2 regions of the Burkholderia latens genome follow, and region 2 is predicted to be linked to the other one. Evidence: predicted binding sites of a transcription regulator. Region 2 holds the regulator's gene; the other holds the start of a gene.
The links. The regulator LexA, encoded in region 2, represses DNA repair genes until DNA is damaged. The targets are predictions, from matches to a motif close to ACTGTATNNNNATACAGT.
Positions count from the first base shown of each region.

Region 1: a site for LexA is predicted at 1,659-1,676, ahead of WK25_RS21455 (DUF2471 family protein). Genes of this name have one in related genera too.

Region 1 covers NZ_CP013438.1:471,766-476,360, forward strand. The annotation lists gene WK25_RS21450 (NADPH-dependent 2,4-dienoyl-CoA reductase) at 1-1,007, shown strand, start outside; gene WK25_RS21455 (DUF2471 family protein) at 1,192-1,596, opposite strand; gene WK25_RS21460 (LysR family transcriptional regulator) at 1,785-2,678, opposite strand; gene WK25_RS21465 (NAD(P)H-dependent oxidoreductase) at 2,765-3,550, shown strand; gene catC (muconolactone Delta-isomerase) at 3,688-3,978, opposite strand; gene catA (catechol 1,2-dioxygenase) at 4,022-4,595, opposite strand, start outside.
Region 2 covers NZ_CP013435.1:1,668,333-1,672,927, forward strand. The annotation lists gene WK25_RS07875 (universal stress protein) at 1-25, shown strand, start outside; gene WK25_RS07880 (DUF2939 domain-containing protein) at 131-847, opposite strand; gene WK25_RS07885 (hypothetical protein) at 876-1,214, opposite strand; gene lexA (transcriptional repressor LexA) at 1,241-1,888, opposite strand; gene WK25_RS07895 (sulfate ABC transporter substrate-binding protein) at 2,153-3,190, shown strand; gene cysT (sulfate ABC transporter permease subunit CysT) at 3,329-4,234, shown strand; gene cysW (sulfate ABC transporter permease subunit CysW) at 4,231-4,595, shown strand, end outside.

The sequences.
Region 1 (4,595 bases), on a different replicon from region 2:
CGTGTCTCGATCATGCGTTCAAGAACAGGATCGCTTCGTGCCTGCTGAACCCGCGCGCATGCCACGAGACCGAGCTGATCTACGCGCCGGCGCAGCAGCCGAAGCGCATCGCGGTGGTCGGTGCGGGGCCGGCCGGGCTTGCCTGCTCGACCGTGCTCGCGCAACGTGGCCATCAGGTCGACCTGTTCGACGCGGCGGCCGAGATCGGCGGCCAGTTCAACATGGCAAAGCGGATTCCGGGCAAGGAGGAATTCGACGAAGCGCTGCGTTACTTCGGCCGGCAGCTCGAGCTCACCGGCGTGAATCTGTATCTGAATCGCCGCGTCGACGCGAGCGACCTGATCGCGGGCGCTTACGACGAGATCGTGCTCGCGACCGGCGTTGCGCCGCGCGACCCGAAAATTCCCGGTCAGGACGGGCCGAACGTGCTCAGCTATATCGACGTGCTCGCCGGCCGGCAGCCGGTCGGGCGGCGAGTTGCGGTGGTCGGCGCGGGTGGTATCGGCTTTGATGTCGCCGAATACCTCGTGCAGGACGGCGCGTCGCCGACGCTCGATCTCGAGGAATGGAAAGCCGAGTGGGGCGTGACGGATCCGGCCGCGACGCGCGGCGGCGTGACGCGCGCGCAGGTCGCGCCGCCCGCTCGCGAAGTGACGCTGCTGCAGCGCAAGGCCGCGCCGCTCGGCAAGGGCCTCGGCAAGACGACCGGCTGGATCCACCGTACGACGCTGAAGATGAAGCAGGTGAAGATGATCGGCGGCGTGAACTACGAGTTGATCGATGCGCGCGGGCTGCACGTGTCGTACGGCGAGCAGCGCACCGATCGCGAACTGATCGAGGCCGATACGATCGTGCTGTGCACGGGCCAGGAGCCGCAGCGTGCGCTGCTCGCGCCGCTGCAGGCGGCCGGACGCTCGGTGCACTTGATCGGCGGCGCGGAACTGGCCGCCGAACTCGATGCGAAGCGCGCGATCGACCAGGGTTCGCGGCTGGCCGCGCGGTTGTAACGCGGTGCGGCTTCGGGTGTCGCGGCGGCGCGCGCGGCGCGATGGCCCGTGACGCGCGCTCCGACCATTGCCCGTTCGTACGACGTCGGCAGCATGACGCAACTGCGTGCGGCGTCGCCCTGCGGCGCGCCGACGCGATCCCGGCAGATTCCGGCAGATCGCGCCCGCTCCTTGCCGGCGTGCATCACGCCGCTTCGGCCCGCTCTTCTTCTTCAGCTTCGAGCATCGCCTTGACGATCAGGTAGACGGCCGGCAGGTCGTCGTCGTCGCGACGCCAGTCGACAGGCTCGTCGACGTCCGCCGCGACGAGCCGGCTGTCGCGAAGGCGAATGAACGCATTGACGACCGCCGGATCGTTGCGGCTCAGGAAACCGGCATTCGAGAACGCGAGTTCCTCCACGTTCAGCAGCGCCTGCCAGCTCATTGTGCGGGTGGCGGCCGGGTGAGTGCGGCGTCGCAGCCCGAGCGCGCGCTGCGCGGGGCCGCCGACGACGCGCTGCAGGTCGACCACCGCCCGCTGCGCGGCGCGTTCGAAGTGGACAGGATTGAAGCCGGGTTGCTCGGGATCGAATGCGGATGACTGGAACATGGTCGCCTCACAAAAGTCCGTCCGTCATGGATGACGGAATTCGGGTCAAATGGTGCAAAAGCACTGTAAATATATACAGTGTTCGGCGCGACAGCAAGTCCCGAATGAACCCGCGTGCGTGGCGACCGGTTTGGGACGACCGGCCGGTGGGCGCACGAGCGTGCGGTCGTTCGCTTCGGCGCGGCCATTCACACTGACGCGGCGATCGTTTCCCGCAGCCACCGATGCGCGGGATCGCGATGCACGCGTTCGTGCCACAGCATCGACATTTCATAGCCGGGAACATTGACCGGCGCTTCGACGACGCGCAACGCGGGCGTGTTGCGCACCAGCCGCTCGGGCAGCATCGCGACGAGGTCGGTGCCGGCGATGGCCGACATCACGAACAGGAAGTGCGGCACCGATAGCACGACGCGCCGTGTGGCGCCCGCTTGCGCGAGCACTTCGTCGGTCACGCCGAAAAAGCCGCCGCCGTCCGGCGATACGATCACGTGTTCCAGCGCGCCGAACTGCGCGAGCGTGGGCCGCCGCTTCAGCTTCGGATGCCCGGCTCGGCCGACGAGCACGTAGCGCTCGGTGAACAGCGGCAGGCGCCGCATCCCTTCCGGCGAGCCTTCGGTCGTATGAAACGCCAGGTCGATGCCGTTTCGTTCGGCATCCTGCTCGATGCGAGGCGGCACGAGCTCGACGACGGCGAGCCGGGTCGCGGGCGCGGCCGAGCGCAGCGTGTTCAGCGTTGGCAGGACGATCGTCGATTCGCCGTAGTCGGTCGCGGCCACGCGCCACGTGTTGGTCGCAGTCGCCGGATCGAACGGCGTGGCCGTCAGCACCGCGCGCTCGAGCCCCTCGAGCGCGTCCCGCAGCGGCTCGCGCAGCGATTCCGCGCGCGCGGTCGGCCGCATTCCTCGTGGGCCAGGCAGCAGCAGCGGGTCGCCGAACAGGTCGCGCAGCTTCTGCAACTGCACGCTCACCGACGGTTGAGACATGTTCAGTTTTTCCGCGGCGCGCGTGACGTTGTGCTCGGCGAGCAGCACGTCGAGTGTGACCAGCAGGTTCAGATCCAGTCGTCTGAGATTATTCATGGCTATACCTGGAATGTCAGGAATTCATTTCAACTATATCGGTTGAGACGGCATCCTGCAGTCATTCCATCCACGGAGCCAGGAAAATGAATGTGTTGATCGTCTATGCCCATCCGGAACCGCGATCGCTGAACGGTGCGTTGCGGGATTTCGCCGTCGCGCATCTCGAAGCGGCCGGCCACACGGTGCGGGTCACAGATCTGTATGCGATGAACTGGAAGGCCGCATTCGACGCGGACGACGTGCCCGACCGCGCGCCCGACGCCCGGTTCGATCCCGCGCTCGATTCGAAGCGTGCGTTCGAGACGGGCACGCAGCGCGACGACATCGCACGCGAACAGGAGAAACTGAAGTGGGCCGATGCGGTGATTCTGCAGTTTCCGCTGTGGTGGTTCTCGATGCCGGCGATCATGAAGGGCTGGGTCGAGCGTGTGTATGCGTACGGATTCGCGTACGGCGTTGGCGAGCATTCCGACCGGCATTGGGGCGACCGTTACGGCGAAGGATCGCTCGCGGGCAAGCGTGCGATGGTGATCGTGACGACGGGCGGATGGGAGTCGCACTACAGTGCGCGCGGGATCAACGGGCCGATCGACGACGTGCTGTTTCCGATCCAGCACGGGATTCTGTATTACCCCGGGTTCGACGTGTTGCCGCCGTTCGTGATCTACCGCGCCGGAAAAATGAACGATGCGCGCTTCGACGAAATCCGGGCGGCACTGGGCAAGCGTCTCGATGCGCTTTGGACGGCGCAGCCGATCCCGTTCCGGCGGCAGAATGCGGGCGATTACGAGATTCCGGCGCTGACGCTGAAGCCGGGAATCGCGCCGGGAGCGGTCGGATTCGCCGCGCATCTCGCCTTGGAGCCGTGATCGTCCCCGCATCGTCGCGATGCGGGACGACACCGGCATCCCGGGCTGCAAAACGACACGGGCGGCCAGCGAGCAAAGCGCCGGTCGCCCGTGTGCTTCCCGTCGCGCGGCCGGCTGGCGGCGCGCTTCAACGTGACTTACCGATCATCCTCCCGCACCGAAGACGGATGCCGGCATAGCGCGCGCACTTCCATCTCCATATACGGAAACAACGGCAGCTGACTCAGCACGTCATGCAGCTGCTGCACGCTCTCGACGTCGAAAATGCTGACGTTCGCATACTGCCCCGCGATCCGCCACAGATGCCGCCACACGCCTTCGTGCATCAGCCGCTGGCACATCGCCTTTTCTTCGGCCTTCAACGTGGCCGCCTTGACCGGGTCCATGTCCGCCGGCAGGCGGACGGTCATTTCCACATGAAACAGCATCCTGCGCTCCTTGCGTTATCGATTCGTCGAACGGGACGGCCGCTCAGGCCTGCGCGCGCGCTCGCTCGACCTCGCTCGCGGGAACGTCCTGCTTGTCCTTCAGAAGCGTGAAATCGAAGTCGATCAGCGCGAACTGCCCGTCGACGCCGTACGGCTTGCCTTCCGCGCCTTCGGCCTGCCTGATCTTCGGGATCAGCCCTTCGCGCGTCGCGAATGCGAAATCGTCCCAGATATGCGGATCGCCTTCGATGTTGATCTGCGTCGTCAGCTTACGATATCCGTCCGCGGAAACGAAGAAGTGGATGTGCGCGGGACGGTGACCGTGTCGGCCGAGCAGATCGAGCAGCTGCTCGGTCTTGCTGCCCGGCGGCACGCTGTAGCCGACCGGCAGCACGCTGCGGAAGCTGTAGCGGCCGTCGGCATCGGTGCGGATCGAGCGGCGCAGATTGAACGCCGGCTGCGACTGGTCGAAGTACGAGTAGTTGCCCAGATGGTTCGCATGCCACACCTCGACGAGGGCGTTTGCAAGCGGCGCGCCGTCCTGGCCGAGCACCCGGCCGCGCATCACCAGCGTCTGGCCCGGATCGGTGCCGTCGTCAAGACGCGCATGGCCGACC
Region 2 (4,595 bases):
AGCGGCGATCGCGAGCGGCACTTAACACCGCACCCGATATCGCGAGCGCGTGACCGGGCGCGGTGTGCCGCCATTCATGCCGGTTTCGCGCCGCGCTGCGTTGGCGGCATCTCATCCGCTCGAAGCACGCTCACGCGTGCAGGTCGATCGCGGACAGCTTCCAGGAAAACAGCCCGACGCGGTGGAAGATCGCTGCATAGCGCGTGCCGTCGGCGCTGCGCTGGTAGGTCACGACGAATTCATCGATATTCCGATAGCCCGCACTCGTTTGCTGCGGATGGCCTGCGTCGCTGGGTCGGGCCGGTGCGGGCGCTGCCGCAGGCGGGGCCGGCGCAGTCGTAATCGTGCTACTGCCGGGTTGCGGCACGCTGGCGGCGGTGCCTGGGGCCGCAGGCACTGCCGCTGGTGGTGCTGCTGCGTTGCCACGCGTGCCGTCTGGCGCAGCGTCCGACCAATCGGGCGGCCTTTCGCCGGGATTGCCGCGCGGCGGGATCCCGCTCATCAGCGCCGCTACGCCTTCCGGTGTCGCATACGCATCGACCAACGGGCCGATCAATGCAGACCCGATCAGCGCGCCGATCACCGCGAACGGGTTGTCCTTCTTCACTGCATCGATCCGGCGCATCAATTCTTCCGTGACTTGCTGTTTCAAGCTGATGCGCAGCGACGGGAAATCGACGTATTCACTGACCGCTTGCGCATCGCGCGCGTCGACCGCCGATTTCAGGCGACCGAGTGCGATATACGGGGAAGCGTACGCGTAGCCGATCGCCGCGAATACGGCGACGGCCAACACGACGATCAGCAGAGGTTTGAGCCGCAACGTGCGGCCCGTTGCTCCAGTCACGATGCCTCCGGGTGGACGGGTTCCGCTATCAGAGACCGCCGTGCGTGGCCGATCGTTCCTCGGCGATGCAGCGATCGATCATCCGGCACACGGCATCGATCGTGCCCACCATGATCAGGCGCGACCGGCCGTGATAGACGCGCACCGGCGCCCGGCGCGCCGGTTCCGCGTGATTGAGGCCGGCATTCAGCGAGACGCGCGCGAAGGCGGGAAGCGCTGACGGCAGCAGCGACGCCTGCCGTTCAACTGCGACTTCTTGGCTCACCACGGGCGCCGCGGCGGACAGCGGCGCGCAGGGCGTGCGGCCGCGCAGATGACGCAGGCGGCCGAATTGACGGAAAGGCAGCAGACGGGAAAGGCGTTCCATGGTGTTCTCCTCAGCGAGACCGATTGTCAGAGTTCGCCCGAGCGGATCAGCCCGACGGCGATGCCTTCCAGCGCGAACTCCGCGCTGCCGGCCTTGACGAAGATGTTTTCGTAATCCGGGTTCTCCGCGATCAGCTCGATGCCGCCGGGGCGGCGCATCAGGCGCTTGACCGTGACGTCGTCGCCAAGACGCGCAACGATGATCTGGCCATCCTTCGCTTCGGTGCGCTTCTGCACCGCGAGGAGGTCGCCATCGAGAATGCCGGCGTCGCGCATCGACAGCCCGCGGACCTTCAGCAGGTAGTCGGGCTTGCTCGTGAACAGCGCCGGATCGCACGCGTAATGCTGCGAGATGTGCTCCTGCGCGAGGATCGGGCTACCGGCTGCGACCCGGCCGACCAGCGGCAGCGACAGTTGCATCAGGCCGGCGTGCGGCAGCGTGAACTGATGCGGGACGTCGTCGACGCCGAGCAGCCGGATGCCGCGCGACGCGCCGGCCGCGAGCTCGATCACGCCCTTGCGCGCCAACGCACGCAGGTGCTCCTCGGCCGCGTTCGGCGAACTGAAGCCGAGCTCGGCGGCGATCTCGGCGCGCGTGGGTGGAAAACCGGAGCGCTCGATCGCGCGGCGAATCAAGTCGAACACTTGCTGCTGACGGGCGGTGAGTTTGGTCATGGCTGAACTGTATGGATAGACAGTGAGCTGTATTTTTATACAGTACTTCGCGAATTTCAAGTGTTACTTGAGGTTCGCCGCGATCGCGCCGGTTCCGGCGTCATTTTGTGCCGCCCTGACGCCGGTTCGTCTGCCGCAACCGTCCGCCCAGTCTGCGTTAGCACTTTTGAGTATTAAAAAATGAAGAACGATTATTTTTAATCATGTAACCCGTTCGATAGACTGGCCCGACATCGCAACATCGACAACACTGGAGAACCAAGGATGGCGAAGCGCAATACGGGGCTGGTGGGCGGAGCGGGCCGCCTGATCGCAACACTCGCGCTGGGGGCGGCGGCGGCGCTGGGCGTCGCGACCCACGCGCAGGCCGATACGACCTTCCTGAACGTGTCGTACGACCCGACGCGCGAGCTGTACCAGGATTTCAACCAGGCGTTCGGCAAGGAGTGGAAGGCGAAGACGGGCGAGACGGTCAACTTCAAACAGTCGCACGGCGGCTCGGGCGCACAGGCGCGCTCGGTGCTGGACGGCCTGCAGGCCGACGTCGTCACGCTGGCGCTCGCGTACGACATCGACGCGATCGCCAACAAGGGCCTCGTCAACAAGGACTGGCAAAAGCGCCTGCCGGACAACGCGTCGCCGTACACGTCGACGATCGTATTCCTGGTGCGCAAGGGCAATCCGAAGGGGATCAAGGACTGGGACGACCTGACCAAGCCCGGCATCTCGATTGTCACGCCGAACCCGAAGACCTCCGGCGGCGCGCGCTGGAACTATCTGGCCGCGTGGGCGTATGCGGTGCACAAGCCGGGCGGCAACGAGCAGAGCGCGAAGGAATTCGTGACGAAGCTGTACAAGAACGCCGGCGTGCTCGATTCGGGCGCGCGCGGCGCGACGACGAGCTTCGTGCAGCGCGGAATCGGCGATGTGCTGATCGCGTGGGAAAACGAGGCGTTCCTGTCGATCAAGGAATTCGGCACCGACAAGTTCGAGATCGTCGTGCCGTCGGTGAGCATCCTGGCCGAGCCGCCCGTCGCGGTGGTCGACAAGGTGGTCGACAAGAAGGGCACGCGCAAGCTGGCCGAGGCGTACCTGAATTTCCTGTACAGCCCGCAAGGCCAGGAGATCGCGGCGCGCAACTACTACCGTCCGCGCGCGAAGAACGTGCCGGCGGAACTGACGAAGCAGTTCCCCAAGCTGAAGCTGTACACGGTCGACGACACGTTCGGCGGCTGGACGAATGCGCAGAAGACGCATTTCGCGGACGGCGGCGTGTTCGATTCGATCTACAAGCCGCAGTAACGCACGCAACACCATAACGACAGCGGCGCGCCACGACAGCGCGCAGCATCCCCGGCGGGCCGCCGGCGCGAGAGAGCATTCTTCGCGCCGGCGTTTGCGTCGGGCCCATGAGCAGCATCGCCCCAGCAAGAGCATCCGATGACGACGTACACCTTTCGCAAGCCGAGCGCGCTGCCCGGTTTCGGCGTGACGCTCGGCATCACGGTGGCTTATTTGAGCCTCGTGGTGCTGATCCCGCTCGCCGCCACATTCCTGAAAACCGCGACGCTGTCGTGGGGCCAGTTCGTGACCGCCGTCACGTCGCCGCGCGTGCTCGCGTCGTACCGGCTGACGTTTTCGGCCGCACTCGGCGGCGCACTGATCAACGCCGTGTTCGGCTTTCTCGTCGCGTGGGTGCTGGTCCGCTACACGTTCCCGTTCAAGCGCGTCGTCGACGCGATCGTCGACCTGCCGTTCGCGCTGCCGACGTCGGTCGCCGGCATCTCGCTCGCAGCCGTCTATGCGACGAACGGCTGGGTCGGCCAGTATCTCGCGCCGTTCGGCATCAAGATCGCGTTTACGCCGGTCGGCGTCCTGGTCGCGCTGACCTTCATCGGGCTGCCGTTCGTCGTGCGCACGGTGCAGCCGGTGCTCGAGGATTTCGAGCGCGAGCAGGAAGAGGCCGCCGCATGCCTGGGCGCGTCGCGCTGGCTGACGTTTCGCCGCGTCGTGCTGCCCGCGGTGCTGCCGGCGCTGCTCACGGGCTTCGCGCTCGCGTTCGCGCGTGCGCTCGGCGAATACGGGTCGGTGATCTTCATCGCCGGCAACGTGCCGATGAAGTCCGAGATCACGTCGCTGCTGATCATCACGAAGCTCGAGCAGTACGACTACGCAGGCGCGACCGCGCTGGCCGTCGTGATGCTGGTCGTGTCGTTCCTGATGCTGCTGCTGATCAACACGCTGCAGTGGTATCTGCAGCGCCGCACGAGCAAGGGCGCGAGCGGCCCCGCGCCCGCAACCGCCACCGCGGCCGGTACGGCGGCCGCCGCCGGAGGCCAGCGATGAGCCGGGAGTCCACTGTCGTGCTGAACAATCCGTCCGCCGCGCGTGCGCGCGCCGCCAAACAGCTCGATCCCGTCAGCGAGCCGCGTGCGGTGCGCTGGCTGCTGATCGGCATCGCGCTGGCGTTCCTCGCGTTCTTTCTCGTGGTGCCGCTCGCCGCGGTGTTCTTCGAGGCGCTGCGCAAGGGCGTCGGCTTCTATCTCGAATCGCTCGCCGATCCCGACGCGTGGTCGGCGATCAAGCTGACGCTGACCGTCGCCGCGATCGCGGTGCCGCTGAATCTCGTGTTCGGCGTGTGTGCATCGTGGGCGATCGCGAAGTTCGAGTTCCGCGGCAAGGCGCTCCTGACGACGCTGATCGATCT